Regions from separate parts of the Streptomyces doebereineriae genome, predicted to be linked through region 2. Evidence: predicted binding sites of a transcription regulator. Region 2 holds the regulator's gene; the other holds the start of a gene.

Region 1 (14,922 bases), on a different contig from region 2:
CACACCTCGACCAACTGGCCGCGGCAACGCGGGCATCCGGCGATCCACGACTCTCCGGCGAGCTCCCCGATGGACACGGACTCCGCGCGCGCGAGCCGGTGCCGCTCCGGTACGAGGGCGACGAGCCGGTCGGTCAGCAGGGGCCGTACGACCAGGTCGTCCCACTCGTCCCCGCCCCCGGCCCCCTCGTACCGGAAGGCGAGCGCGATGTCGCAGTCGCCCTCCCGCAACAGGCCGACGGACTGCGGGGGTTCGGCCTCCTCCAGAAAGACGCGGGTGCCGGGGTGGGCGGCGCGCAGGGCGGCGAGGGCGGTGGGGACGAGGGTGGAACTGCCGCTGGGGAAGGAGACGAGCCGGACCCGCCCGGCCCGCAGGCCGGCGATGGCGGCGACCTCCTCCTCCGCCGCCGTCAGTCCCGCCAGGATCCCGGCGGCGTGCCGCACCAGCGCCTGGCCCGCCTGCGTCAGCCGCATCTCGCGTCCGCTGCGGATGAGCAACGGCGTGCCCACGGACGCCTCCAGGGCCTTCATCTGCTGGCTGACGGCGGGCTGGGTGCAGCCCAGTTCACGCCCCGCGGCAGAGAAGGAGCCGGTCGCGGCGACGGCACGCAGAACACGGAGATGTCGGGCCTCGATCACCTTTCGAGGATAAGCCCTGCTTTGATACGGCGACGAATAATGCATGGCACCTTTGGGTCCCGGTCCCCTACCGTGCCGCCATGGAGCTTCTGTCGGTGAATCTGGGCCGCGCCAAGGCCGTCGCGTACACGGACAACCCGGAGGGTGTCACCGGTATCGACAAGCGGCCGGTCGACGGACCCGTGCGGGTGGCCGCGCCCGGGCCCAAGGGCATCGGCGGGAGCGCGCTCGCCGGGGACGCGGTGTGCAAGAAGCAGCACCACGGCGGAGACGACCAGGCCGTGTACGCGATGGCGCGCGAGGACCTGGACGAGTGGGAGGGCGAGCTGGGCCGCTCGCTGGCCAACGGCGCCTTCGGCGAGAACCTCACGACGCGGGGCATCGACGTCTCCGGCGCGCTGATCGGCGAGCGCTGGCGCCTCGGGCCCGAGGTGGTGCTCGAGGTCACGAGCGCGCGCATCCCGTGCGGCACCTTCCAGGGCCACATGGACGAGAAGCAGTGGGTGAAGCGGTTCACGCAGAGGGGCGCGCCCGGGGCGTATCTGCGGGTGATCCAGCCGGGCGAGATCCGGACCGGGGACCCGGTCGAGATCGTGCACCGGCCGGACCACGACGTGACGGTCGCCCTGGCGTTCCGGGCGATGACCACCGAACGGCCGCTCCAGCCACGGCTGCTGGCGGCGGGTGAGGCACTCCATCCGGAGCTGCGGAAGTGGGCGCTGGAGTATGTGGAGAAGCACGGCGCCTGACGGCGTCCTCCGCAAGCGGACGCTGTCGGTCCCGGTCATTAACCTTGCGCCATGACAACGGCATTGATTACGGGATCGACCGCGGGCATCGGTGCCGCGTTCGCACGACGGCTGGCGGCTGACGGGCACAACCTGGTGCTGGTGGCCCGCGACACCAAGCGGCTCCAGGAACAGGCGACCGAACTCCACGACCGCCACGGCATCGAGGCCGAGGTCCTCACCGCCGACCTCGCCACGGACCCCGGCATCGAGGCGGTCGCCGCCCGCCTGTCCGACCGTAAGGCCCCCGTCGACCTCCTCGTCAACAACGCCGGCTTCGGCAACAAGGGCCGCTATCTCGACGTCTCCATGGCCGACGAGCTGAAGATGCTCAAGGTGCACTGCGAGGCGGTGCTGCGACTGACGTCGGCGGCGACGGAGGCGATGCGGGAGCGGGGGCGCGGGGGTGTCGTGAACGTCGCGTCGGTGGCCGCGTTCGTGCCTCGTGGGACGTACGGCGCCTCGAAGGCGTGGGTCGTGCAGTTCACGCAGGGTGCCGCGAGGGATCTGGCGGGGAGCGGGGTCCGGCTGATGGCCCTGTGCCCGGGGTTCGTGCGGACCGAGTTCCACCAGCGGGCCGGGATGGGCACGGACAACATCCCCGGCTGGATGTGGCTCGACGCGGACAAGCTGGTCGCAGCGGCCCTCACCGACCTGTCCCGCGGCAAGACCCTGTCGATCCCGGACCCGCGTTACAAGGCGCTCATGGGGTTGGTGAAGGTGGCGCCGCGGGGGTTGTTGGGCGGGATCACGTCCAGGACGGGGCGGAAGTACGGGCCGCAGTAGGGCCCGAAAAGGCGGACAATGGTGCTGTTGGAACCGGACCCAGGGGGGCCGGAGGCGAGGTCGAGATGACGTTCGTACAGCTCATCGACTGCAGGACCAGCCGTTTCGACGAGATGGACCGGCTGATGGACACATGGGTCGAGCAGACCAAGGGGAAGCGGACCGCGACGCATGCGGTGGTCGGCAAGGACCGGTCCGACGCGTCGCACTTCGTCGAGATCGTGGAGTTTCCGTCGTACGAGGAGGCGATGCGGAATTCGGGGCTGCCGGAGACGGAGCGGATCTTCCAGGGGATGCTCGCGCTGTGTGACGAGACGCCGACCTTCACCGATCTGGACGTGGTGCGGGACGAGCAGCTCAACCCGGCCGTCGCGCGGGAGTTCTTCGAGCACGCCGGGCGGGCCGGGACGGCGGAGCTGTTCGAGCGGTTCACCGACGACTACATGGACCACGATCCGGCCAATCCGGACGATCTGGGGCTTGCGGGCGCGCGCGAGGAGTACGAAGGGTGGCGGCGGGCCTTCGCCTTCACCTTCCGGGTGGACGATCAGATCGCCCAGGACGACCGGGTGTGCACCCGCTGGACCTGGGCCGGCAAGCACACCGGCGAGTTCGTGGGGATCCCGGCGAGCGGGCAGAACGTGACGATGACCGGGACCACCTGGCACCGGTTCCGGGACGGGCGGATCTGCGAGGGCTGGTGGCAGTACGACCGTGCGGGGCTGATGGAACAGCTGGGGGTGCTCGGAGAATGACGGCCCGGTCCCTGTGACCCGCGAAGGGGAAAGCCCCCGTTCCCTCTGAGGGAACGGGGGCCTCCTTGCGAGCGCTGGGCTCAGTGGGAGTGGCCGTGGCCGTGACCACCGGCGGCCGGCTCCTCCTCTTCCTTCTTCTCGACGACCAGGGTCTCGGTCGTCAGGAGGAGGGAGGCGATGGAGGCGGCGTTCTCCAGGGCGGAGCGGGTGACCTTGACCGGGTCGATGACGCCGGCCTTGACCAGGTCGCCGTACTCGCCGGTCGCGGCGTTGAAGCCCTGGCCCTTGTCGAGCTCGGCGACCTTGGCGGTGATGACGTAGCCCTCGAGGCCGGCGTTCTCGGCGATCCAGCGCAGCGGCTCGACGACGGCCTTGCGGACGACGGCGACACCGGTGGCCTCGTCGCCGGTCTTGCCGAGGCCGCCCTCGAGCACCTTGGCGGCGTGGACCAGAGCGGAGCCACCACCGGAGACGATGCCCTCCTCGACCGCGGCGCGGGTCGCGGAGATGGCGTCCTCCAGACGGTGCTTCTTCTCCTTCAGCTCCACCTCGGTGGCGGCGCCGACCTTGATCACGCACACGCCGCCGGCCAGCTTCGCGAGGCGCTCCTGGAGCTTCTCGCGGTCCCAGTCGGAGTCGGTGTTCTCGATCTCGGCCTTGATCTGGGCGACGCGGCCCGTGACCTCGGAGGAGTCGCCGGCACCGTCGACGACCGTGGTGTCGTCCTTGGTGACGGTGACGCGGCGGGCGGTGCCGAGCACGTCCAGGCCGACCTGGTCGAGCTTGAGGCCGACCTCCTCGGAGATGACCGTGGCGCCGGTGAGGACCGCCAGGTCCTGGAGCATCGCCTTGCGGCGGTCACCGAAGCCGGGGGCCTTGACGGCGACCGCGTTGAAGGTGCCGCGGATCTTGTTGACGACCAGGGTCGACAGGGCCTCGCCGTCGACGTCCTCGGCGATGATCAGCAGCGGCTTGGAGGCACCCGACTGGATGACCTTCTCGAGCAGCGGCAGCAGGTCCTGGATCGAGGAGATCTTGCCCTGGTTGATCAGGATGTACGGGTCGTCGAGGACGGCCTCCATACGCTCCTGGTCGGAGACCATGTAGGGCGACAGGTAGCCCTTGTCGAAGGCCATGCCCTCGGTGAAGTCCAGCTCCAGACCGAAGGTGTTGGACTCCTCGACGGTGATGACACCGTCCTTGCCGACCTTGTCCATCGCCTCGGCGATGAGCTCGCCGACCTGGCTGTCCTGGGCGGACAGACCGGCGACGGCGGCGATGTCGGACTTCTCGTCGATCGGGCGGGCGGTCGCGAGGAGCTCCTCGGACACGGCCTTGACCGCGGCGTCGATGCCCTTCTTCAGGGCGGCCGGGGAGGCACCCGCGGCGACGTTCTTCAGGCCCTCGCGGACCAGCGCCTGGGCCAGCACGGTGGCGGTGGTGGTGCCGTCACCCGCGATGTCGTTGGTCTTGGTCGCCACCTCCTTCACCAGCTGGGCGCCGAGGTTCTCGTACGGGTCATCGATCTCGACCTCACGGGCGATCGTGACACCGTCGTTGGTGATGGTGGGAGCGCCGAACTTCTTGTCGATGACGACGTTGCGGCCCTTGGGGCCGATCGTCACCTTGACCGTGTCGGCAAGCTTGTTGACGCCGCGCTCGAGGGCGCGACGGGCGTCCTCGTCGAACTTCAGGATCTTCGCCATGGGAGCGTGAGCCCTCTCGGAAATCTAGGTGAAAAGAGACTGCGCCCCGGGCGCCCGGCTTGTTAGTGGTCGCGGGGGCCAGGGGCGCAGCTCAAAGAAATGCTTGGGTGAATTACTTCTCGATGATCGCGAGCACGTCGCGAGCCGAGAGGACGAGGTACTCCTCGCCGTTGTACTTCACCTCGGTGCCGCCGTACTTGCTGTACAGCACGATGTCGCCGGTCTTGACGTCGAGCGGCAGGCGCTCGCCGTTCTCGAAGCGGCCCGGGCCCACGGCCAGGACGACGCCCTCCTGGGGCTTCTCCTTGGCGGTGTCCGGGATGACCAGGCCAGAGGCGGTGGTCTGCTCGGCGTCGAGCGGCTGGACCACAATGCGGTCCTCGAGCGGCTTGATGGCAACCTTGGAGCTGGTGGTCGTCACGATCCGACCTCCCCCTTCGGAGATCACGGGGTTGACTGTCTGAGGTGGCGACCAGGTGGATCCGTCGTCGCGGGTGCCGGACCTGCCCGTCGCTGTGTTGGCACTCTCCAGGGGGGAGTGCCAGACCCGAGACTATGACCGTGATTAGCACTCGGTCAAGCGGAGTGCCAATCGCGTCTCCGGCGGCGCCGCCGGAGCGCCTACAGATAGTCCTCCAGCCGCCCCACCGTCAGCCCGCGCCGCTCGATCTCCCGCAGCACCCTCGTCGTCCGTTCCGTCAGCGTCGGCCCCGTCGCCTCCCCCGATGCCACCGAGACGATGTCTCCCGCCCGCAGCGGCCGCTGCGGCGCGCCGCCCTCCCCCGACACGCTCCACAGCACGACCGCGGAGAGCCCGCAGTCGGCCGCCGCGCGCAGGGTCGTGCGGTCGTACGTGCCGTAGGGCGGCCGGAACAGCCGCGGCCGGATCCCGAAGCGGGACCGCACCTTCTCCTGCTGGCCGCAGATCTCGGCGCGCTGGCCGGTGTACGGCAGCCCGCGCAGGGCGGGGTGGTCGAGGGTGTGGTTCTGGATGCTCGCGCCGACCGACTGGAGGCGCGCGAAGTGGCCGTACCCGGGGCCGACGACGCTGTCCGTGAGGAACATGCTGACGGGCAGCCGCAGTTCACGGACCATGTCGACGAACCGCGGATCCCTTTCGGCACCGTCGTCGTAGGTGAGGAAGACGACCTTGTCGGACGTCCCGACACGTCTCACGACCGGCGGCAGGCCGCCCCGGCGCACCGCCGCGCGCGCCGCCGCCCGCGGGGGCGCCTGCAGCGGGGCCAGGAGACCCCAATGGCGGTACGGCCGTCCGTCCGCCCTGCTCGCCCCGCCCGGTCCGTCCGGTCCGTCCGGTCCGTCCGGTCCGTACGACCCCACCCGCTGCGCCGCCTTCTTGCCCAGCCGTTCGATGGGATCGACGGACTGGGCACAGCCGGTGAGCAGGACGGCCGCCAGCCCCCCGGCGACCAGTGCCCGCGCTCTCACAGGTAGTCCTCGAGACGGGCCACCGCGTACCCCTCGGCCGTGATCCTGTTCAGGAAGCGGCGGACCATGTCGGGCATCGTGCCCTTCCAGTCCTTGCGGCCCCGGAAGTGGCTGAGCACGATGTCGCCCGGGTGGATGTCCTGGTCCCACTCGCGGTACTCCCAGTGGTCGACGAAGACCTCTTCGTTCCAGAGGGGCGCGTACTTGATGCCGCAGGACCTGGCCGCGCGCAGGGTGTCCTCGTTGTAGTTGCCGTAGGGCGGGCGGAAGAGCGTGGGCCGCGCGCCGAACCGCTTCTCGATGACGTCCTGCATCCCGCAGATCTCGCGCTGCTGGCGGGCGTACGACAGCGCGGGCAGGTAGGGGTGGTGGAGCGTGTGGTTGTTCAGTACGACCCCCCTGTCCCGCATCCTCGCGAAGTAGCCGTAGTCGTCCTTGACCAGGTAGTCGCTGAGGAAGGCGGTGTACGGGATCTTCAGTTCGCTCATCATCCGCAGGAACGCGGGGTCCTTCTCGGCGCCGTCGTCGATGGTGAGGAAGACGATCTTCTGTTCGGTGGGGACCGTGGTGAAGACCGGTGGCAGCCCCTTCTCCCGGTGGCCGTCGACCTCGAAGCCGTGGCGGGTGGTGATGCGGGGCTTGACCGCGGGCGCCGGCGGGGCCGTCAGCGGGACCTTCTTCAGGCCCCAGCGCCTGGCGGCGGAGATCCGGGTCTGCTCGGCGCGGAGCCGGGCGGCCCGGATACGGGTCTTGTCGGCCTGGAGGTCGGCGGCGGGGGCCGGGGGCGCGTTGAGGGGCTGCTGCGGCCGTACGCCGGTCCCGGCCGGGCCGGCGCAGCCGGAGACCAGGGCGGCCACTGCCAGGAGGACGAGGCCGCCACGGATCGACACCGACACCATCAACGCACCATTTTTATACTTTTGTCCTACCGTTCCCATGAGGCCGGATCCTTGCAGGTCACGGCATCGCACCCGGGCCGACACCGCCGCCGGAAGCGGACCGTCCACCGACTGGCCCACAATGACCCGGTGAACGACCTCGCCCCCCTCCTCACCCCCGAGGGCCGTGCCCTCCTCGACGAAGTGCGCGGCACCGCCCCCGCCGACGAACTCGCCGTCGCCACCCGGCTGCGCCGCGGGCATTCCGCCGGACTCGTCTCCGCGGCGCTCGGCCAGGCCCGGTTGCGGCAGCGGGCGGCGGCCAAGTTCGGGGCCGAGGACGCGGAGCGGATGTTCTTCACGCCGAACGGGGTCGAGCAGTCGACAAGGGCCAGCGTGGCGGCATACCGCGCGGAGCGCCTGCGGGCACTGGGCGTCACCTCCGTCGCCGACCTGTGCTGCGGGATCGGCGGGGACGCGATCGCGCTGGCCCGGGCCGGCATCCGGGTCCTCGCGGTGGACCGGGATCCGCTGACGGCGGCGGCCGCGCGGGCGAACGCGGACGCACTGGGACTCGCCGGCCTGATCGACGTACGGGAGGCGGACGTCACGGAGGTGGACACGGCCTCGTACGACGCCGTGTTCGTGGATCCGGCGAGGCGGGGCGGGCGTGGCCGCATCTTCGATCCGGAGGCCTACTCGCCGCCCCTGTCGTGGGCGGTCCGGGCGGCTCTCAAGGCCCCGCACGCCGCGCTGAAGGTCGCGCCCGGCATTCCGCACGAGGCGGTTCCGGCGGAGGCCGAGGCGGAGTGGATCTCCGACGGCGGGGACGTGAAGGAGGCGGTGCTGTGGTTCGGCACCGCGCCGGGGGCCGTCCGGGCCACGCTGCTGCCGGGACCGCGGACCCTGCTCGGCCGGGGGCTCCCCGACCCCGAAGTCCGTTCCGTGGGGCGGTACTTGTACGAGCCCGACGGCGCCGTCATCCGGGCCCATCTGGTGGCCGAGGCGGCCGAGGAGCTCGACGGCGGGCTGATCGACCCCACCATCGCCTACGTCACCGCGGACGCGCTGCACGCGACCCCGTACGCCACGGCGTACGAGATCACCGACCGACTTCCCTTCAACGTGAAGAAGTTGAAGGCGCTGCTGCGGGAGCGGGAGGTCGGGATCCTGACCGTGAAGAAGCGGGGGTCGGCCGTCGAGCCGGAGGAGCTGCGGCGCAAGGCGCTTCCGAAGCCGCAGGGGCCGCACTCCGTGACCGTGTTCCTGACCCGGGTCGCGGGAGCGCCGACCATGCTGCTGGGACGGCCGGCGGGGCTTACGTGAGCGGCTCCAGGTGACAACGGATCACTGACCGCACTCCCGCGCCCTGTCCAGCAGCAGTTCCCGCTCGCGTTCGTTGCGGGTCAGCGCGGCCGCCCGCTCGAACTCGGCCCGTGCCTGCGTCGTACGTCCGAGGCGGGCCAGGAGATCGCCGCGCACGCTCGGCAGCAGGTGGTAGTCGGCCAGGGCGGGTTCGTCGGTGAGGGCGTCGACGATCTCCAGGGCCGGGCCCGGTCCCTCGGCCATCGAGACGGCGACCGCGCGGTTGAGTTCGACGACCGGGGAGGGGGCGCGGGCGGCGAGCAGGGCGTAGAGGGTGGCGATGGCCGGCCAGTCGGTCTCGTCGTAGGAGTACGCGTGCGCGTGGCAGGCGGCGATGGCGGCCTGGAGGACGTAGGGGCCGGGGGCGCCCGCGGCCGTGGCGTCCGCGCGGCCCAGGGCCTTGATGCCGCGGGCGATGAGCATGCGGTTCCAGCGGCTGCGGTGCTGGTCCTTGAGGAGGACCGGTTCGCCCCGCGGTCCGGTGCGGGCGGCCGTGCGCGAGGCCTGGAACTCCAGCAGGGCCGCGAGGCCGTGCACCTCGGGTTCCTTGGGCATGAGGGCGGACAGCAGGCGGGCCAGCCGCAGGGCGTCCTCGCACAGGGAGGGGCGCAGCCAGTCGTCGCCCGCCGTGGCCGCGTATCCCTCGTTGAAGATCAGGTAGATGACGTCCAGGACGGAACCGAGGCGGGCCTCGCGGTCGGGGCCGTAGGGCACCTCGAAGGCGATGTTCTTCGTGGCGAGGGTCCGCTTGGCGCGCACGATGCGCTGGGCGACCGTCGCCTCCGGGACGAGGAAGGCGCGGGCGATCTCGGGGGTGGTCAGGCCGCCGAGCAGCCGCAGGGTGAGGGCGGTGCGGGCCTCGGCGGACAGCACCGGGTGACAGGTGGTGAAGACGAGCCTGAGCAGGTCGTCGTCGATGTCCTCGGGGTCGGACGGCTCCTCCGGCGGGGCGGTCTCCGACAGGTCCCGGCCGATCTCGGCCAGCTTGCGGGCGTAGTTCTCCCGGCGCCGGACCAGGTCCACGGCCCGTCTGCGCGCGATGGCCATGAGCCAGGCGCCCGGGTTGTCGGGGACGCCGTCGCGCGGCCACTGCTCCAGCGCGGCGACCAGGGCGTCCTGGGCGAGCTCCTCGGCGATGCCGACGTCCCTGACGACACGGGTGACACCGGCGATGATGCGCGGCGACTCCATGCGGAAGACGATCTCGACGGAGGCGCGGGCGTCGGCTTCGGGGGGCTGTGAGGTCACAACCCCCCATTCGACACCCGTACGGCCCCGCAGCCAAGGAAGCGGCTCAGCCCTCCGCGATCTCCCGCACCTCGCAGGTGACCGTCCAGTGCTCCTCGTGCACCTTCAGGAAGCGCTTGGTCCACTCGATCGCCTCGGCCATGTCCTTGGCCTGGACGATGGCGTACCCCCCGACGACCTCCTTCGCCTCGGTGAAGGGCCCGTCGGTCACCGACAGCTCCCCCTTCTCCCACCGCACCCGCGCCCCCTGCGCGGTCGGCGTCAGCCCGGCGGTGTCCAGCAGCACCCCGGCCTTCGTCATCTCCTCGATCAGCTCGCCCATCCGCTGCATCAGCGCGTCGCTGGGGCCCTCGGCGGGGGCGGTCTTCTCGTCGATCTGGACCATCGACAGGTAACGCGGCATGGTGACTCCTCGGTCGCTACGGGGCCGGTCCTTCCCGGCCTCTCACCAGTGCGTCGATCGGGAGAGGCCGGGATCGACAGACTCCGCGGATTTCTTCGGAGATTTTTTCCCGGGGCCCTGACCTGATACGACAGCGACCCGCCGCACCACGCCTGTCAGCGCAGCGACTCCCACAGCTCACTCGCCGCCGGTTCCTTCGCCACCACCCGGTTGGGGTTCGAGGGCGCGGTCACGACCGGCATGGTCACCGTCTTCACCTCGTCGCTCGACAGGCCCTTCAGGCTCTCGCCGAGGCTCATCAGCTCGGTCAGGGAGTCGAGGCCGGTGTCGGTGGTGAGACTGCCGGTGATCGCGTCGGCGACGGAGTACAGCTTGGTGGGGCTGGTCAGCAGGTTCGTCGAGGAGATCTGCTCCAGCAGGGACTTCACCAGCTTCTGCTGGAGGCCTATGCGGCCCAGGTCGCTGCCGTCGCCTATGCCGTGCCGGGTGCGGGCGAACGCGAGGGCCTGCTTGCCGTTCAGGTGGTGGGTGCCCGCCTTCAGGGTGAGATGGCTGTCGTCGTCGTCGATGTCCTCGTCCGTGGTCACCGTGACCCCGCCGAGCGCGTCGACCAGCTTCGCGAAGCCCGAGAAGTCGATCTCGATGTAGTGGTCCATGCGGACGTTCGTGATCGACTCGACCGTCTTGACCGCGCACACCGGACCGCCCACCGAGTAGGCGCTGTTGAACATCGCGCCGTACGCCGGCGACGTGGAGCCGCCGCTCTCCAGGGGGCACGACGGGCGGGTGACGAGGGTGTCGCGCGGGATGCTGACGACCGTCGCCGTGGTGCGGCCCGCGTCGATGTGCACGACCATCGCGGTGTCGGACCGGGCGCCGGTGCTGCTGCCGCCCCCGAGCGCCTGGTTCTCCTTGCCGCTGCGCGAGTCGGAGCCCAGGACCAGGATGTTCACCGCCTCCGAGGGCAGCGGCGCCTCCTGCGAGGCCGAAGGGGTCGGTGTCACCTTCGCGGGGCGGTCGTCGCCGAGCGCGCTGTTGATGTCGACGCTCTTGATGTTGCTGTTGAGGTGCCAGTACGCCCAGCCCGCCGCGGCGCATCCCAGGACCAGCGTGCCCGCGAGCGTGAGGCCGACGGCCTTCAGTACTCTCGGCCGCCGACCCGCTCGTCTGTCCTCGTCGTCTCCCGTCACAGGGAGGAACGTACGTCCGAATTATTACGAGGAAGGCCTCCTGGGCGGCTTTCTTCGGAAAATCTCAGACTTCTCATTCCAGCGTCACGGCCGGTACCGGATTGCTGCCGCTCCACGAGGCGTTGAATCCGAAGGTCACCGAACCGCCGTCCGGCACGGTCCCGTTGTAGGCGGCGTTCGAGCAACTGACCGCGGTCCCCGACTGGGTGCAGGTCGCGTTCCAGGCCTGGGTGATCCGCTGCCCGGCGCCGTACGTCCAGCCGGCCTTCCACGACGACAGCGCGGCACCCGAGCAGGAGATCTTCACCTGTCCCGTGAAGCCGGTGTCCCACTGACTGGTCACGCTGTAGGCCGCGGTGCACGCGCCGGTCGGCGGAGGCGTGGTCGTGCCGCCGAGCGCCTCGGCGATCGCGTAGTACGCCGGTTTCGGCGCGTAGTTCTCGTCGTACGGCGTCGCCGCGCCCTGCCCCGGGAAGGTGCTCGGGATCCAGGAGTCGGAGTCGGTGAAGCCCCAGACGGTGACGCCGGCGCAGCGCGCGACCGCCACGCACGCGTTCATGACGGCCTTGTAGTCGGCGGCCTGCTGCGCGAGCTTCGTGCTGTCCGAGGGCAGCGTCATCCGGATGTCCAGCTCGGTGATCGCCACGTCGACTCCGAGGTCGGCGAAGCGCTGGATGTTCTGCTGGAGGGTGGAGGGGACCTGGCCGACGATCAGATGGGCCTGGAGCCCGACCCCGTCGATCGGGACGCCCTGCTCCTTCAGCGACTTGACCAGGTTGTAGAGGGCCGTGGACTTCGCGTTGACACCCTCGACGTTGTAGTCGTTGATGTACAGCCTGGCGGCCGGGTCGGCGGCGCGGGCGGCGGTGAGGGCCTGGGCGATGTAGCCGGTGCCGAGGCCGTTGTACCAGAGGGTCTGGCGGTAGGTGCCGTCCTCGTTGAAGGGCTCGTTGACGACGTCCCAGGCGGCCAGCCGGCCCTTGTAGCGGCCGACCTCCAGTGCGATGTGGTCGTTCATCAGCTGGCCGAGCTGGGCCGCGGTCCAGGTGCCGTTCGTCAGCCAGCTCGGGTTCTGGCTGTGCCAGACCAGGGTGTGGCCGCGCACCTGCTGGCCGTGGGCCTCGGCGAAGTTCACGATCTGGTCGGCCTCGGCCCAGTTGTAGCTGCCCCTGGTCGGCTCGACCGAGCCCCACTTCATGGCGTTGCCGGGGGTCAGCGAGTTGAACTGCGCCCCGGCGAGGTCGCCGTAGGTGCCGGTGAGCTTGGAGCCGGTGACGGCCGTGCCCATGACCTTGCCCTTGGCGGCGGCGAGGTCGCGCAGGGGTACGTCGACGGCGCTCGCCGTGGCGGCCGGGACGAGCAGCGCGAGGCCGCTCAAGAGGGACACAAGGGACAAGCCGGTTCTCAGAGATCTCATTGCGGGTGCCTCCGAAAGTTTCGGTCGTGCAACCGATTGGCTTCGGAGGAGTGTGGGCGCGCGCACCCCACCCGTCAATAGTTCACCCCTCGGCCTCAGCGGTACTGCTGCGCACCACCAGGCTCGTCGCCAGCTCCACCCGGGTCGCCGCCGGGCTCCCGCCGTCCCGTCCCAGGTCCAGCACCAGCTTGGCCGCGGCCTCGGCCATCTCGGTCAGCGGCTGCCGTACGGTCGTCAGCGGCGGCCCCACCCAGGGCGCCACCGGAAGGTCGTCGAACCCGACCACGCTGAGGTCCTCCGGGATGCGCAGCCCCAGCTCGCGGGCCGCCTCGTACAGACCGAGCGCCTGGAGGTCGTTGCCGGCGAACACCGCGGTGGGCCGGTCGGGGCGGCGCAGGAGTGCCAGGCCCTGGCGGTAGCCGGTCTCGTGGTGGAAGTCGCCGGCCATGATCAGCCCGGGGTCGACGGGCAGCCCCGCGGTCTCCAGGGCGGCCCGGTAGCCGTCGATGCGGGCGCGGCTGCACATCATGCGGGAGGGGCCGGTGATCGCCCCGATCCTGCGGTGCCCGAGCTCGACGAGGTGCCGGGTCGCGGCGAGCCCGCCCTGCCAGTTGGTCGCGCCGATGGAGGGCACGTCGGCGCCGGGATCGCCCGCCGGGTCCATCACCACGAACGGGATCGACCTGCTGCTCAGCAGTGCGCGCTGGGACTCGTCGAGCCCGGAGAGCACGAGGATCACGCCGTAGGGGCGGCGGGCGGCCACCTGGTCGGCCCAGGTGCGCCCGGGGGTGAGCCGCCCCGCGCTCTCGCTCAGCACGACGCTGAGCCCGGCGTCCCTGGCCACGTTCTCCACGCCCCGGATGACCTCCATCGCCCACGCGCTCTCCAGCTCGTGGAAGACCAGGTCGATCAGGGGCGAACGGCTCGCCTCGGCGCGCCGGCGCCGGTAGCCGTGCGCGCGCAGCAGGCCTTCGACGCGGGCGCGGGTCGCGGGAGCGACGTCGGCCCGGCCATTGAGGACCTTCGAAACTGTCGGCGCCGAAACGCCGGCCTCCCGGGCGATCTCGGCGAGCGTGGCGGTCTGCGGCGAGCGGCCGGCCGTCGAGGATGTCGGGGAAGTCGTCCGGGTTTCAGCGGGCTCCGGGGGTGTCATGGCGGCGATCGTATCCCTGCGCGCCCTCTTGACGAACCCTCCTGGCGGCCCTAGGTTCCCAAAACATTCGGATAACACATCGAAACATTCGCGAAGGTCGTCGAGCCCGACAGGAGTTACATGACCACCGCGCCTTGGCGTGACCCCGCCCTGACCGCCTCCGCCCGCGTCGACGACCTCCTCTCCCGGATGACCCTTCAGGAGAAGACCGCCCAGCTCTACGGCGTGTGGGTGGGCGCCAGCACGGACGGGGACGGAGTCGCCCCCCTCCAGCGCGAGATGACCTCCGACTACGACTGGGACGAGCTGATCACCCGGGGCCTGGGCCAGCTCACCCGCCCCTTCGGCACCGCCCCCGTGGACCCGGCGCTGGGCGCGCAGGCACTGGCCCGCGCCCAGCGCCGTATCGCCGAAGCGGGCCGTTTCGGCATCCCGGCGCTGGCCCACGAGGAGTGCCTGGCCGGCTTCACCACCTGGCGGGCCACCGCCTATCCGGTCCCGCTCGCCTGGGGCGCGAGCTGGGACGCCGAGCTGGTCGAGGAGATGGCCGGTGCCATCGGCCGCGACCTGCGCGCGGTCGGCGTCCACCAGGGTCTGGCCCCCGTTCTGGACGTCGTCCGCGACCCGCGCTGGGGACGGGTCGAGGAGACGATCGGCGAGGACCCGTATCTGGTGGGCACGATCGGCGCCGCGTATGTGCGGGGTCTGGAGTCGGCGGGGATCGTCGCCACGCTCAAGCACTTCGCCGGGTACGCCTCCTCGGCCGGCGCCCGCAACCTCGCGCCCGTACGCGCGGGCGTGCGGGAGTTCGCCGACATCACCTTGCCGCCCTTCGAGTTCGCCCTGCGCGAGGGCGGGGCCCGCTCGGTGATGGCCGCGTACACCGACACGGACGGCGTCCCGGCCTCCGCCGACCCCGGACTGCTGACCGAACTCCTGCGCGAGGACTGGGGGTTCACCGGCACGGTGGTCGCCGACTACTTCGGCGTCGGCTTCCTCCAGACCCAGCATCGGATCGCCGGCACCGAAGCGGGCGCGGCCCACGCGGCCCTCGCCGCGGGCCTCGACGTCGAACTGCCCACCCTCAAGTGCTACGGCACCCCCCTGATCGAGGCCGTCCGCGCGGGCGAGATCCCCGAGTCCCTG
Region 2 (14,922 bases):
CGGGAGCGGCTGGAGCGCGAGTTCGGCCTCGACCTGATCGCCACGGCCCCGAACGTGGTCTACCGCGTCCTCATGGAGGACGGCACCGAGCACACCGTCACCAACCCGAGCGAGTTCCCGGAGGGGAAGATCAGTGAGGTGTACGAGCCCGTCGTACGCGCCACGATCCTCGCCCCGTCCGAGTTCATCGGCTCGATCATGGAGCTGTGCCAGACCCGGCGCGGCACCCTGCTCGGCATGGACTACCTGTCCGAGGACCGGGTCGAGATCCGCTACACGCTTCCCCTCGCGGAGATCGTCTTCGACTTCTTCGACCAGCTGAAGTCGAAGACGCGCGGTTACGCGTCGCTGGACTACGAGCCCACCGGCGAGCTGGCCTCCAGCCTGGTCAAGGTCGACATCCTGCTGCACGGCGACAAGGTGGACGCGTTCTCGGCGATCACGCACAAGGACGCGGCCTACGCCTACGGGGTGCGGCTCGTCGCCAAGCTGCGCGAGCTGATCCCGCGGCAGGCCTTCGAGGTGCCCATCCAGGCCGCCATCGGCTCCCGGGTCATCGCCCGCGAGACCATCCGCGCCATCCGCAAGGACGTCCTCGCCAAGTGCTACGGCGGTGACATCTCCCGTAAGCGGAAGCTCCTTGAGAAGCAGAAGGAAGGCAAGAAGCGGATGAAGATGGTGGGTTCCGTGGAGGTTCCGCAGGAGGCCTTCATCGCCGTGCTCTCCAGCGATGACAGCGCGGGGTCGGGCAAGGGCAAGAAGTAACCGCGGGTTACAGCCGGTTACCCGTCGAATCGGATGGAAAGGGGTCCGTCGTGCGAAAGTGCGGTGGACCCCTACGCGTGCGTAGGGTCGCGCTCTGTAGGAAGTGACAGGCCGCCGCCCCTTACGAACGGGTCGGCCGCGCTTTACTCTGATCCCTGCTCGATAGTTACTCGCGAGTTAAACAACAGCCGCAACCTGAGCCAGCCGCATTGTCGCGGGCCCGGAGGATGTCGTGAGCGACACACAGACACTGATCGAGAACCGTCCGCCGAGTGTGGCGACCGTCTTCCTGGAGCGCGTTGCGGCCACGCCGGACGCCGAGGCGTACCGGTACCCGGTACCGGCGGCCTCCGGGCAGGGCCCGGACGACTGGAAGTCGCTCAGCTGGGCGCAGGCCGCGGAGCGGGTGTACGCCATCGCGGCCGGACTGATCGAACTGGGAGTGCAGCCGGAGCAGCGGGTCGCCCTCGCCTCCTCGACCCGGATCGACTGGATCCTCGCGGACCTCGGCATCATGTGTGCCGGCGCCGCCACGACCACGGTCTACCCGCAGACCAACGCCGACGAGTCGGCGTTCATCCTCTCCGACTCCGAGAGCCGGGTGCTGATCGCGGAGGACGCGGCCCAGCTCGCCAAGGCGGTCGAGAAGCGCGGCGAACTGCCCGCCCTCACCCATGTCGTGGTGATCGACCCGGCCGGTGTCGAGACCGCCGACTGGATCCTGACCCTCTCCGAGCTGGAGGCCCGTGGTGCCGCCCGCCTCGAGAAGGACCCCGAGCTGATCAAGGAGCGGGTCGGCGCGATCACCAAGGACCAGCTCGCGACGCTGATCTACACCTCCGGCACCACCGGCCGTCCCAAGGGCGTACGGCTGCCGCACGACAACTGGGCCTACATGGCGAAGGCGACCGCCGCGACCGGCCTGATCAGCAGCGAGGACGTGCAGTACCTGTGGCTGCCGCTCGCCCACGTCTTCGGCAAGGTGCTCACCTCCGGGCAGATCGAGGTCGGTCACGTCACCGCCGTCGACGGCCGCGTCGACAAGATCATCGAGAATCTGCCGGTCGTGCAGCCGACGTACATGGCGGCCGTCCCGCGCATCTTCGAGAAGGTCTACAACGGGGTCGCCGCGAAGGCCCGTGCGGGCGGCGGCGCCAAGTACAAGATCTTCCAGTGGGCCGCCGAGGTCGGCCGCGCCTACGCCAAGGAGAGCCAGGACAACTTCCGGCGCACCGGCACGGCGTCCGTCCCGTTCTCGCTCGGCGCCAAGCACAAGGTCGCCGACGCGCTGGTCTTCTCGAAGATCCGCGAGGCGTTCGGCGGGAACCTGCGGGCGTGTGTCTCCGGGTCCGCCGCGCTCGCACCCGAGATCGGGTACTTCTTCGCCGGCGCCGGCATCCACATCCTCGAGGGCTACGGCCTCACGGAGTCCTCGGCCGCCTCCTTCGTGAACCCGGGCGAGGCCTACCGCACCGGTACGGTCGGCAAGCCGCTGCCCGGCACGGAGGTCCGTATCGCGGACGACGGGGAGATCCTGCTGCGGGGCCCGGGGATCATGGAGGGGTACCACGGGCTGCCCGAGAAGACCGCCGAGGTTCTCGAGGCCGACGGGTGGTTCCACACCGGGGACATCGGTGAGCTGTCGCCCGACGGGTATCTGCGGATCACCGACCGCAAGAAGGACCTCATCAAGACGTCCGGCGGCAAGTACATCGCGCCCGCCGAGGTCGAGGGGCAGTTCAAGGCGGTGTGCCCGTACGTGTCCAACATCCTGGTGCACGGGGCGGACCGGAACTTCTGCACGGCGCTCATCGCGCTGGACGAGGTGTCCATCCTGGAGTGGGCCAAGGAGAACGGGCTCGAAGGGAAGTCGTACGCGGAGGTCGTCGCCGCGCCCGTCACCGTCTCCATGGTCGAGGGCTATGTGAAGCAGCTCAACGAGGGGCTTCAGCGGTGGCAGACGATCAAGAAGTTCCGGTTGCTGCCGCGGGATCTGGACGTGGAGCACGGTGAGATCACGCCGAGTCTCAAGCTGAAGCGGCCTGTGGTGGAGCGGGAGTACAAGCACCTCATCGACGAGATGTACGCGGGGTCTCGGGAGGCGTAGCGCGTAAGCGGGAGGGTGGTGGGGGCTGCTTGGCGGCCGCGGGTTCGTCGTGGCTGGTCGCGCAGTTCCCCGCGCCCCTAAAATCGCCCCAGAAGCTGACGTAGTTCTCTCACCTGGGTGCGCTGGGGATCGGCCAACTCGGTCTCCAGCGCGGCCAGTTGCTTGTTCACCTCCTCGTAGTCAGCCCGTTGTCGCGCCAGCAGACTCTCCAACTGCTGCTTCTTCCTGTGCAGTTCCAGGAAGACGCTCACCTTCGCCCTCAGCACCCAGGGGTCGAACGGCTTGGTCAGATAGTCCGCGGCGCCTGTCGCGTAGCCGCGGAAGGCGTAGCCGGAGTCGTCCTCCGCGCCCGTGAGGAAGATGATCGGGACGTCCTTCGTCTGGTCCAGGCGTTTGATGTGCGCCGCCGTCTCGAAGCCGTCCATGCCCGGCATGCGGACGTCCAGGAGGACCAGGGCGAACTGGCGGCGGAGCAGGGCCTTCATCGCCTCCTCGCCCGAACGGGCGCGGAACAGTGGTTCGTTGAGAGATCCCAGGACGGCCTCCAGTGCGATCAGGTTGTCCTCCATGTCGTCGACCAGGAGGATGCCCGCGCTCTCGTCGGTCCTTGCCTCGGCGCTGCTCATGTGACTGCCTCATTCAGTCGTCGGTGGGCGGGACCACCGCTTCCTCGACGTCGGTCCGCTCCTCCGCCTGAGCGCCCTCGGGGTCCAGGAGTGCCCAGACGACGGTCAGCAGCTGGTCGACGTCCACCGGCTTGGGTACGTAGTCGTTGGCGCCGCGCGCGATCGATTTCTCGCGGTCTCCGGGCATCGCCTTCGCGGTGAGCGCGACGATGGGCAGACCGGACCAGCGCGAGGTGCGGCGGATGGCGGCGATGGTCTCGTAGCCGTCCATCTCCGGCATCATGATGTCCATCAGGACGAGTTCCACATCCGGGTTGCGCTCCAGGGTCTCGATGCCCTCGCGGCCGTTCTCCGCGTACAGGACCGGCATGCCGACCCGGCCCAGCACATGGGTGAGGGCGAAGACGTTGCGGATGTCGTCGTCGACGATCAGCACCCGCCGTCCCGACAGCACCTGCCCTGCCCGGCCCGCCGTCCACGCCTCCAGCTTGGTGGGGGCCGGCCATGAGTCCTCGGCGTCGTGGGCGGTCGGGTAGGGCTCGGTGGACAGGTCCTCCGGGGCCGGCAGGAGACGGTCCTCGGTGGTCGGGCCGGTCGCCGAGTGGCCGGGGCTGACGACGGGGACGTAGAGCGTGAAGGTGGAGCCCTTGCCGGGTTCGCTCTCCGCGACGATACGGCCGCCCAGCAGTCCCGCGATCTCCCGGCTGATGGACAGACCGAGCCCCGTGCCGCCGTACTTGCGGTTGGTCGTGCCGTCGGCCTGCTGGAACGCCTCGAAGATCACCGGGAGTTTCTCCCGCGCGATGCCGATGCCGGTGTCGGAGACCGCGAAGGCGACCACGTCGTCGCTGTCGCGGACGTGCTCGTGCTCGGGGTCCTTGATGCGGTTCACGCGCAGCTCGACCCGGCCGCCGGCGGTGAACTTGATCGCGTTGGAGAGCAGGTTGCGCAGAATCTGCTGGAGGCGCTGCTCGTCCGAGTACATCTCGCGCGGTACGTCCTCGCCCACCGCCACCTCGAAGGCGAGCCCCCGGTCCAGGGTGAGCGGGCGGAAGGTCGCGTGGACGTAGTCGAGCAGTTTGATGAGCGGCAGCTTCTTCGGGCGTACGTCCATCCGGCCGGCCTCGATCTTCGACAGGTCCAGGATGTCGTTGATCAGTTGGAGCAGGTCCGAGCCCGACCGGTGGATCGTCGTCGCGAACTGCACCTCCTGGTCGGAGAGATGGCCGTCGGGGTTGTCGGAGAGGAGCCTCGCCAGGATCAGCAGGGAGTTCAGCGGCGTGCGCAGTTCGTGCGACATGTTCGCCAGGAACTCCGACTTGTACTGCGACGAGGTGGCCAACAAGGCGGCCTTCTCCTCCAGCTCCGCGTTCGAGCGCTGCAACTCCGCCTGTTGCTTCTGGAGTTCGTCCGAGCGCTCCTGGAGCTGCATCGCCAGGCGCTGGGACTCGCCCAGCAGGGACTCGGTGCGGGAGTTGGCGATGATGGTGTTGATGGCGACGCCGATGGTGTTCACGAACTGGTCGAAGAAGGCCAGGTGGACATCGGAGAAGCGGGAGAAGGACGCCAGCTCGATCACGCCGAGGAGCTTGTCCTCGAAGAGGATCGGGATGATCACGACGCTGCTCGGGGCCGCCTCGCCGAGCCCGCTGTTGATCTTGATGTAGTCCGGCGGGGCCTCCTCCACCAGGATGCGCTTCTTCTCGCGGGCCGCCTGGCGCACCAGGCCGTGGACCGGCATGCCGCCGGTGTCGACGGTCGCGCCCTGCGCCGAGCCGTAGCCCGCGATGAACGCGAGTCCCTTTGCGGGAACGGTGGTGCGCAGAGCGGCGCCGTCCTCGTCCGGGTCGGCCAGGAAGAACGCCCCGTACTGGGCGTTCACCAGCGGGGTGAGCTCGCGCAGGATCAGGTCGGCGACCTCCATCAGGTCCCGGTGGCCCTGCATCAGGGCGGCCAGGCGAGCGAGGTTCGACTCCAGCCAGTCCTTGGCCCGGGTCGTCTCGCGGAGGTTGGCCACCATCAGGTTGATGTTGTCCTTGAGCTCGGTGACCTCGCCCTGGGTCTCCACGGTGATGGCACGGGACATGTCGCCCTGGGCCACCGCGGAGGCGACCTCGGCGATCGCCCGGACCTGGGTGGTCAGGTTGGACGCCAGCTCGTTGACGTTCGTCGTCAGCCGCTTCCAGGTGCCGTACACGCCCTCGACCCGTGCCTGGCCGCCGAGTTGGCCTTCGGAGCCCACCTCGCGGGCCACGCGGGTGACCTCGGAGGAGAAGGAGGAGAGCGTGTCGACCATGGTGTTGATGGCGGTCTTCAGCTCCAGGATCTCGCCGCGCGCGTCCACGTCGATCTTCTTGGAGAGGTCGCCGTTGGCCACCGCGGTCGTCACCTGGGCGATGTTCCGCACCTGCGAGGTCAGGTTGTCGGCCATGTAGTTGACGTTGTCGGTCAGATCCCGCCAGACCCCGGAGACACCCAGCACCTGGGCCCGCCCGCCGAGCCGGCCGTCGGTGCCGACCTCGCGGGCCACGCGGGTGACCTCGTCGGCGAAGGCCCGCAGCTGCTCCACCATCGTGTTGACGGTGTCCTTCAGTTCGAGGATCTCGCCGCGGGCGTCGACCGTGATCTTCTTCGACAGGTCGCCGTTGGCCACGGCCGTGGTGACCTGGGCGATGTTCCGCACCTGCGACGTCAGGTTCAGGGCCATGAAGTTGACGTTGTCCGTCAGGTCCTTCCAGACACCCGACACGCCCCGTACCTGCGCCTGACCGCCCAGGTTTCCCTCGGTGCCGACCTCGCGGGCCACGCGGGTGACCTCGTCGGCGAAGGCCGACAGCTGGTCCACCATCGTGTTGATGGTCGACTTCAGCTCGAGGATCTCGCCCTTCGCCTCGACCGTGATCTTCTTGCCGAGGTCGCCCTGGGCCACCGCCGTCGACACCAGCGCGATGTTGCGGACCTGCGAGGTCAGGTTGTCCGCCATGAAGTTGACGTTGTCGGTGAGGTCCTTCCAGACGCCACTGACACCCCGTACCTGAGCCCGCCCACCGAGATTGCCCTCGGTGCCGACCTCGCGCGCGACCCTCGTCACCTCGTCCGCGAAGGCGGAGAGCTGGTCGACCATCGTGTTGATGGTGGACTTGAGCTCCAGGATCTCGCCCTGCGCGTCGACGGTGATCTTCTGGGACAGGTCGCCGTTGGCCACCGCCGTGGTGACCTGGGCGATGTTGCGCACCTGCGACGTCAGGTTCGACGCCATGAAGTTGACGTTGTCCGTGAGGTCCTTCCAGACCCCGGACACCCCGCGTACCTGGGCGCGGCCGCCCAGCTGCCCCTCGGTGCCGACCTCGCGGGCCACCCGGGTGACCTCGTCGGCGAAGGCCGACAGCTGGTCGACCATCGTGTTCACGGTCAGCTTCAGTTCGAGCAGCTCGCCCGTCGCCTCGACCGTGACCGTACGGGTCAGGTCGCCGCGGGCCACCGCCGTGGTCACCAGGGCGATGTCCCGGACCTGGGCGGTCAGCCGGGACGCCATGGTGTTGACCGCCTCGGTCACGTCCCGCCAACTGCCCGACAGGCCCGTCACCTTGGCCCGCCCGCCGAGCCGCCCCTCCGTGCCGACCTCGCGGGCCACCCGGGTCACCTCGCCGGTGAACAGGGAGAGCTGGTCGACCATCTTGTTCACGGCCCGGCCGAGACGTCGTAGATCACCGCGCAACTGCCGGTTGCCGTCGTGCAGATCGACCCGCTGGGTCAGATCGCCGCCGGCCACCGCGTCCAGGACCCGGGTCGCGTTGGCGGCCGGGGCCACCAGGGCGTCGAGCAGCTGGTTCACGTCGTTCACCCGGGACGCCCATGATCCCTGACCGGGGCTGGGGGAGAGCCGCTCGTCGAGCCGGCCGTGCCGCACCAGCTCCCGCTTCACCCGGTTGACCTCGCCGGTGAAGTGGACGTTGCGGTCCACCAGCTGGTTGAAGACGGCCGTCAGTTCGGCCACGATCCCGTCCCCGGACTCCGGCATCCGGCGGAAGTCGCCGTCCCGGGCCGCGGTCATCGCGGCGAGCAGAGGGCGCAGATCCGATGCTCGCATCCGGTCGGCGTTCTGTCCGTCTTCGAGCACAGGCGTACCACTGTTCTCACTCATGGCGGCCCACTTCGGTAACTCGGCGCTTATGGGCGTGGCCAGTCTGTCACTCTGTCCGCATCGACTGAGGTGTATTCGTCCGAACTGGTTCGGGAGACGGACATGGGGGCCATTCCTGCGCAACGGGAGTCCGTTGCCCGTGCGTCCGGCGTGCCGACGCGCGACGGTGACGCGCTCCCGCCCGCCCGGGCGCACGCCCACGCCACCTTCTCCGGCGGTCCGCTCGCGGCGGGCTCGGCGCGGGCCCTGTTACGGGCCGCGTTCACCGAATGGGCCGAACTCGCCCTGCCCGGCACCGAGTTCCTCACCGACCGGCAGACCGACGACGCCGTGGTCGTGGTCAGCGAGCTCGTCACCAACGCCGTCATCCACGCGGGCACCGACGTCGAGCTCGACTGCCGCCTGGAGGCGCACACCGGTGCCCTCGTCGTCGAGGTCCTCGACCACCATCCCTCGCGTGCCCCTCGCGACGGTGACCCCGAACCGTCGTACGGCACACCGGAGTACGGGCGCGGGCTGCGCCTGGTCGCCGCGCTCGCCGAGACCTGGGGCATCACCTACCGCACGGGCGCCAAGACCGTGTGGGCGCAGCTGCCGGCCGGAGGGAAGGAGGCCCTCGACGGGATCCAGGCGTACGCCGGGGACCGCGCACGTGACCGGGCGCTGCGGGTCGCCGGGATACTCGCCCCGGAGCCGCCTCCGTCCCGGGCCCCGGTCTCGCCCGAGCCCGTCCCTCGCGGTGGGCAGGACCGGGACTGGCTGAACCGCGGTGCACTGTCCTTCCTCGCCGAGGCCTCCGACCTGCTCGCCGGCCAGCTCGACGAGAACCTGGTGGCCGCCCTCGCCGGCCAGCTGATCGTGCCGCGGCTGGCCGACTGGTGCGCGGTGTGGCTGGAGGACGAGGTCGCCGGGCGCTGGGGGTCCCCTCGCCCGGGTGAGGCCGAGAGCGGGACCGGCTGGAGCGAGGGCGGTGTGTCCGGGCCCCGGCTGGCCCGGGTCTGGCACTGCTCAGAGACCCGGATCGAGGATCTGCGGCAGGCGCTGGAGAAGGAGCCGCCGGGCACCTCGGGGCCGGACCATCCCGGGCCCGTCCCGTTCCCCTGGCCCGGCCAGGCACTGGGCCCGCACGGCACGCACGGCTCCGCGCTCGCCTACCGCCTCACGGCCGGCGGCCGCCCGCTGGGCACCCTGGTCATCGGACGGGCCGGGCTGGTCTCCTTCCCCGACGAGATCACCGGGCTCGTCGAGGATCTCAGCCGCCGGGTGGCGCTCGCCATCGGCGCGGCCCGCCAGTACGCACGCCAGGCCACCATCAGCGCGGTGCTCCAGCGCGGTCTGCTCCCCGGCGCGGTCGCCGAGATCCCCGGGGTGCGCAGCGCCCTGGTGTACGAGCCGTGCGACAAGGGCGGGCCCAGCGGCGACTTCTACGATCTCTTCCCGGCCGGCGACGGCCGCTGGTGCTTCGCCGTCGGTGACGTTCAGGGCAAGGGCCCCGAGGCCGCCGTGGTCATCGGTCTCGCCCGGCCCTGGCTCCGGCTGCTGGCCCGCGAGGGCTACCGCGTCGCCGATGTCCTCGACCGCCTCAACCAGCTGCTCCTCGACGACGCGACGGAGGCCGCGGACGCGGCGGCGCGGGCCCTGGCCTCCGCGGGCGGCCGCCCCATGAACCCCGGCGACGGCCCCCAGACCCGTTTCCTGTCCCTCCTCTACGGCGAGCTCGCGCCCTTCGACGGCGGAGTGCGCTGCACCCTCGCCTCCGCCGGACATCCGCTGCCGCTGCTGCTCGGATCGGATGGCGAGGTCCGCACCACCGCGCGGCCGCAGACCCTGCTCGGGGTCGTCGAGGACGAGACGTACACCAGTGAGACCTTCGAGCTGCGGCCCGGTGACAGCCTGCTGTGTGTCACCGACGGGGTGACCGAGCGGCGCAGCGGCTCCCGGCAGTTCGACGACGAGGACGGCCTCGCGGACGCGCTGGCCGGCTGCGCGGGGCTGGACGCCGAGCTGATCGCGGAGCGGATCAAGCGGCTGGTCCACGAGTTCGGGGCGCGGCCGCCGGAGGACGATCTGGCGTTGCTGGTGCTGCAGGCGGAGTAGGTGTCCGCCGGGGTGCGGGACAATGGAGGACATGCCTTCCGCACTCCCCGACGGCGAACCCGTCCCCGACGACGGTTCACTCCCCGCGTCCGCGCTCACCGGGTCCGCCGACCGCCCTCTCGGCTTCTATCTGCACGTCCCGTACTGCGCGACGCGCTGCGGCTACTGCGACTTCAACACCTACACCGCGACCGAGCTGCGCGGTTCGGGCGGGGTGCTGGCCTCCCGCGACAACTACGCGGAGACGCTGATCGACGAGATCCGCCTGGCGCGGAAGGTCCTCGGCGACGACCCGCGCCCGGTCCGCACGGTGTTCGTCGGCGGCGGTACGCCCACGCTGCTGGCCGCCGGGGACCTCGTACGGATGCTGGGGGCGATCCGTGACGAGTTCGGGCTGGCCGCGGACGCGGAGGTGACGACCGAAGCGAACCCGGAGTCGGTGGACCCGGCGTATCTGGCCGAGCTGCGGGCGGGCGGCTTCAACCGGGTGTCCTTCGGGATGCAGAGCGCGCGGCAGCATGTGCTGAAGGTGCTGGACCGTACGCACACCCCTGGGCGGCCGGAGGCGTGCGTGGCGGAGGCGCGGGCGGCGGGGTTCTCGCATGTCAACCTGGATCTGATCTACGGCACGCCCGGGGAGTCGGACGACGACTGGCGGGCGTCCCTGGAGGCGGCGATCGGGGCCGGACCGGATCATGTGTCGGCGTACGCGCTGATCGTCGAGGAGGGCACCCAGCTGGCTCGTCGCATCCGTCGGGGCGAGGTGCCGATGACGGACGACGACGTGCACGCGGATCGGTATCTGATCGCGGACTCGGTGCTGGCGGAGGCCGGGTTCGACTGGTACGAGGTGTCGAACTGGGCCACGTCCGAGGCGGGCCGGTGCCTGCACAACGAGCTGTACTGGCGGGGCGCGGACTGGTGGGGGGCCGGGCCCGGGGCCCACTCGCACGTGGGCGGGGTTCGTTGGTGGAACGTGAAGCATCCCGGGGCCTACGCGGCGGCGCTGGCCTCCGGGAAGTCTCCGGGAGCAGGGCGTGAGCTGCTGTCGGACGAGGACCGGCGGGTCGAGCGGATTCTGCTGGAGCTGAGGCTGCGGGAGGGTGCGCCACTGTCGCTGCTGCGCGAGGAGGGCCTGGCAGCTTCTCGGCGTGCGCTGGGGGAGGGCCTGCTCGAGGAGGCGCCCTACGGGGAGGGCCGGGCTGTACTGACGCTCCGGGGGCGGCTGCTGGCGGACGCGGTGGTGCGGGATCTGGTGGACTGAGCGAACCGGCGGGGCAGGTTCTTTAAGGATGTCCTAGGGCGCCGTGACGAAGTCGATCAGTTCCTCCACCCGGCCCAGCAGCTCCGGCTCCAGGTCCTTGTAGGACCCCACCCGCTTCAGGATCGCCTGCCACACCGCGCCCGTGTTCTCCGACGGCCAGCCCAGGGCTTTGCACACGCCCGTCTTCCAGTCCTGGCCGTGCGGTACCCGGGGCCACGCCTCGATGCCCAGGGAGGACGGCTTCACCGCCTCCCAGATGTCGATGTACGGATGGCCGACGACCAGGGCGTGTTCGCTCGTCACCTCCTGTGCGATGCGCCACTCCTTCGTGCCGGGGAGCAGGTGGTCGACCAGGACGCCGAGGCGGGCGTCCGGGCCCGGCGCGAACTCGGCCACGATCGACGGGAGGTCGTCCACGCCCTCCAGGTACTCCACGACCACGCCCTCGATGCGCAGGTCGTCGCCCCAGACCTTCTCCACCAGCTCCGCGTCGTGGCGGCCCTCGACGTAGATACGGCCCGCGCGGGCCACGCGTGCGCGGGCGCCGGGGACGGCCACCGAGCCGGACGCGGTACGGGTGGGTCGTACAGCAGCGCCCGAAGCGCCCGACGGCTTCACCAGCGTCACCACCCGGCCCTCCAGGAGGAAACCGCGCGGCTCCAGCGGGAACACCCGGTGCTTGCCGAAGCGGTCCTCCAGCGTCACCGTGCCCGCCTCGCAGCGGATCACCGCTCCGCAGAAGCCCGTCCCCGGCTCCTCGACCACCAGGCCGGGCTCGGCGGGGACCTCCGGCACCGCCTTGGGCTTCTTCCACGGAGGGGTCAGGTCGGCGGAGTACTGGCGCATTCGGATGACGATAGGAGAAGCGGCTCGGGAGTCATCACGACACGCCGAAGCGGGCCGCGAGCGCGTCCCGCTGCGCCCGGACGAACGCCGCGTCCACCACCGCTCCGTGACCGGGCACGTACAGCGCGTCCTCGCCGCCCAGGTCCAGCAGCCGGTCCAGCGCGGCGGACCAGTGCGACGGTACGGCGTCCGGGCCGGCCTGCGGTTCGCCCGACTCCTCGACCAGGTCGCCGCAGAAGACGACCTCCGGGGAGCCGGGGACGAGGACGGCGAGGTCGTGGGCCGTGTGGCCGGGGCCGACGTTCGCCAGCAGCGCCTGGCGGCCGCCGCCGAGGTCGAGCGTCCACTCGCCGGAGACGTGGTGCCGGGGCGAGACGAGGGCGTCCACCGCCTCGTCGGCCACCTCCGGGGCCAGTCCGTTGCGCAGCGCGTCCGCCCGCAGCTCCGCGCGGCCCAGCCGTCCCCTCAGCACCGTCTCCACGCCCACCGCGCCGAACACCTCCGCGCCAGCGAACGCCGCCGCCCCGAAGACATGATCGAAGTGGGGGTGGGTGAGCGCGAGATGGGTCACACGTTGGCCGGCGAGTTCCTCGGCCTGTGCGCGCAGGCGGGCGCCCTCCGCGAGGCCGGAGCCGGAATCGATCAGCAGGGCCGTCCCCTCGCCGATCACCAGGCCCGCCGTGCAGTCCCAGCCGGGCAGCCGGCACCGCCCCACCCCGGTCGCGACCCGCTCCCACCCCAGCTCTTCCCAAGTCACCGTCATACCGCGACGCTAGCCCTACAACCCGTCACGCCGGGACCAGCCTTGCCCAGGGACTACCCCACCGCCGTACACTGGCCGGGGAGCGCTGGCACTCGGACGGACAGAGTGCCAGGCGAGGCGCCAAGGGAACGACTTCTGGAGGTGTGCGCGATGCTGAGTGAACGCAGGCTCCAGGTGCTGCGCGCCATCGTCCAGGACTATGTCGGCACCGAGGAGCCGGTCGGGTCGAAGGCCCTGACCGAGCGGCACAACCTCGGCGTCTCCCCGGCGACCGTCCGCAACGACATGGCGGCCCTGGAGGACGAGGGGTTCATCGCCCAGCCGCACACCAGTGCCGGGCGGATCCCGACCGACAAGGGCTATCGGCTGTTCGTCGACAAGCTGGCGGGCGTCAAGCCGATGACCGCGCCGGAGCGGCGCGCCATCCAGAACTTCCTCGACGGCGCGGTCGACCTCGACGACGTCGTGGCCAGGACCGTGCGGCTGCTCGCGCAGCTGACCCGGCAGGTCGCCGTCGTGCAGTACCCGTCCCTGACCCGCTCGACCGTGCGGCATGTGGAACTGCTCTCGCTCGCCCCCGCGCGCGTGATGCTCGTGCTGATCACGGACACCGGCCGGGTCGAGCAGCGCATGGTCGACTGCCCGGCGCCCTTCGGGGAGGCCTCGCTGGCCGATCTGCGGGCCCGGCTCAACAGCAGGGTCGCGGGGCGGCGGTTCGCCGATGTGCCGCGACTGGTCGAGGACCTGCCCGAAGGCTTCGACGTCGAGGACAGGGGTACGGTCACGACAGTGCTCTCCACTCTCCTGGAGACACTCGTCGAGGAGAACGAGGAGCGGCTGATGATCGGCGGCACCGCCAATCTCACCCGCTTCGGACATGACTTTCCCCTCACCATCCGGCCCGTCCTGGAGGCTCTGGAGGAGCAGGTCGTCCTCCTCAAACTCCTTGGCGAGGCGGGGGATTCGGGCATGACCGTACGCATCGGTCACGAGAACGCCTACGAGGGACTCAACTCCACTTCAGTGGTGTCGGTCGGCTACGGTTCGGGCAACGAGGCAGTCGCCAAGCTCGGCGTGGTCGGACCGACCCGCATGGATTACCCGGGAACGATGGGAGCGGTACGCGCAGTGGCACGGTACGTCGGACAGATCCTGGCGGAGTCGTAAGTGGCCACGGACTACTACGCCGTTCTCGGCGTGCGCCGCGACGCGTCGCAGGATGAGATCAAGAAGGCGTTCCGTCGGCTCGCACGCGAGCTGCACCCGGACGTCAACCCGGATCCGAAGACCCAGGAGCGGTTCAAGGAGATCAACGCCGCCTACGAGGTGTTGTCGGACCCGCAGAAGAAGCAGGTCTACGACCTCGGTGGCGACCCGCTCTCGCAGGCCGGCGGCGGTGGCGCGGGCGGCTTCGGGGCCGGTGGGTTCGGGAACTTCTCGGACATCATGGACGCGTTCTTCGGTACGGCGTCGCAGCGGGGTCCGCGCTCGCGCACCCGGCGCGGCCAGGACGCGATGATCCGTCTCGAGATCGAGCTCGACGAGGCGGCCTTCGGCACCACGAAGGACATCCAGGTCGACACGGCGATCGTCTGCACCACCTGCAGCGGTGAGGGCGCGGCGCCGGGGACCTCCGCTCAGACGTGTGACATGTGCCGCGGTCGCGGTGAGGTGTCGCAGGTGACGCGGTCCTTCCTGGGCCAGGTCATGACGTCCCGGCCGTGCCCGCAGTGCCAGGGCTTCGGCACCGTGGTCCCGACCCCGTGCCCGGAGTGCGCCGGCGACGGCCGGGTCCGCTCGCGCCGCACGCTGACCGTGAAGATCCCGGCCGGTGTGGACAACGGCACGCGGATCCAGCTCGCGGGTGAGGGCGAGGTCGGTCCCGGTGGCGGTCCCGCCGGTGACCTCTACGTCGAGATCCACGAACTCCCGCACTCGCAGTTCCAGCGGCGCGGCGACGATCTGCACTGCACGGTCACGCTCCCGATGACGGCGGCGTCGCTCGGCACGAAGGTGCCGCTGGAGACGCTGGACGGCATGGAGGAGGTCGACATTCGGCCCGGTACCCAGTCCGGCCAGTCGATCCCGCTGCACAGCCGGGGCGTCACCCACCTGCGCGGCGGCGGCCGGGGCGACCTCATCGTCCACGTCGAGGTCCAGACCCCGAGCAAGCTGGACCCCGAGCAGGAGCGCCTGCTGCGCGAGCTGGCGAAGCTGCGCGGCGAGGAACGGCCCACGGGGCAGTTCCAGCCCGGGCAGCAGGGGCTGTTCTCCCGGTTGAAGGATGCGTTCAACGGCCGTACGTGAGCT

The links. Region 2 encodes HrcA, which represses chaperone genes, less so after heat shock. Its sites were predicted from a motif close to TTNGCACTCNGNNNNNCNGAGTGCNAA; they were not measured.
Region 1: the regulator HrcA is predicted to act here: its motif matches at 5,239-5,265, upstream of groES (co-chaperone GroES).

Annotation. Positions count from the first base shown of each region.
Region 1 covers NZ_JAVREZ010000021.1:54,236-69,157, forward strand. Annotated here, with positions in the region: gene RNB18_RS41030 (LysR family transcriptional regulator) at 1-638, opposite strand, end outside; gene RNB18_RS41035 (MOSC domain-containing protein) at 719-1,387, shown strand; gene RNB18_RS41040 (SDR family NAD(P)-dependent oxidoreductase) at 1,439-2,212, shown strand; gene RNB18_RS41045 (ester cyclase) at 2,278-2,967, shown strand; gene groL (chaperonin GroEL) at 3,048-4,673, opposite strand; gene groES (co-chaperone GroES) at 4,786-5,094, opposite strand; gene RNB18_RS41060 (polysaccharide deacetylase family protein) at 5,295-6,122, opposite strand; gene RNB18_RS41065 (polysaccharide deacetylase family protein) at 6,119-7,021, opposite strand; gene RNB18_RS41070 (class I SAM-dependent methyltransferase) at 7,151-8,326, shown strand; gene RNB18_RS41075 (RNA polymerase sigma factor) at 8,348-9,556, opposite strand; gene RNB18_RS41080 (YciI family protein) at 9,660-10,016, opposite strand; gene RNB18_RS41085 (LCP family protein) at 10,172-11,206, opposite strand; gene RNB18_RS41090 (endo-1,4-beta-xylanase) at 11,280-12,623, opposite strand; gene RNB18_RS41095 (LacI family DNA-binding transcriptional regulator) at 12,706-13,776, opposite strand; gene RNB18_RS41100 (beta-xylosidase/alpha-l-arabinosidase) at 13,897-14,922, shown strand, end outside.
Region 2 covers NZ_JAVREZ010000009.1:303,033-317,954, reverse strand. Annotated here, with positions in the region: gene lepA (translation elongation factor 4) at 1-765, shown strand, start outside; gene RNB18_RS26635 (AMP-dependent synthetase/ligase) at 998-2,872, shown strand; gene RNB18_RS26630 (response regulator) at 2,950-3,498, opposite strand; gene RNB18_RS26625 (HAMP domain-containing protein) at 3,512-7,642, opposite strand; gene RNB18_RS26620 (SpoIIE family protein phosphatase) at 7,745-9,739, shown strand; gene hemW (radical SAM family heme chaperone HemW) at 9,771-11,003, shown strand; gene RNB18_RS26610 (DUF3097 domain-containing protein) at 11,037-11,849, opposite strand; gene RNB18_RS26605 (MBL fold metallo-hydrolase) at 11,884-12,612, opposite strand; gene hrcA (heat-inducible transcriptional repressor HrcA) at 12,763-13,779, shown strand; gene dnaJ (molecular chaperone DnaJ) at 13,780-14,919, shown strand.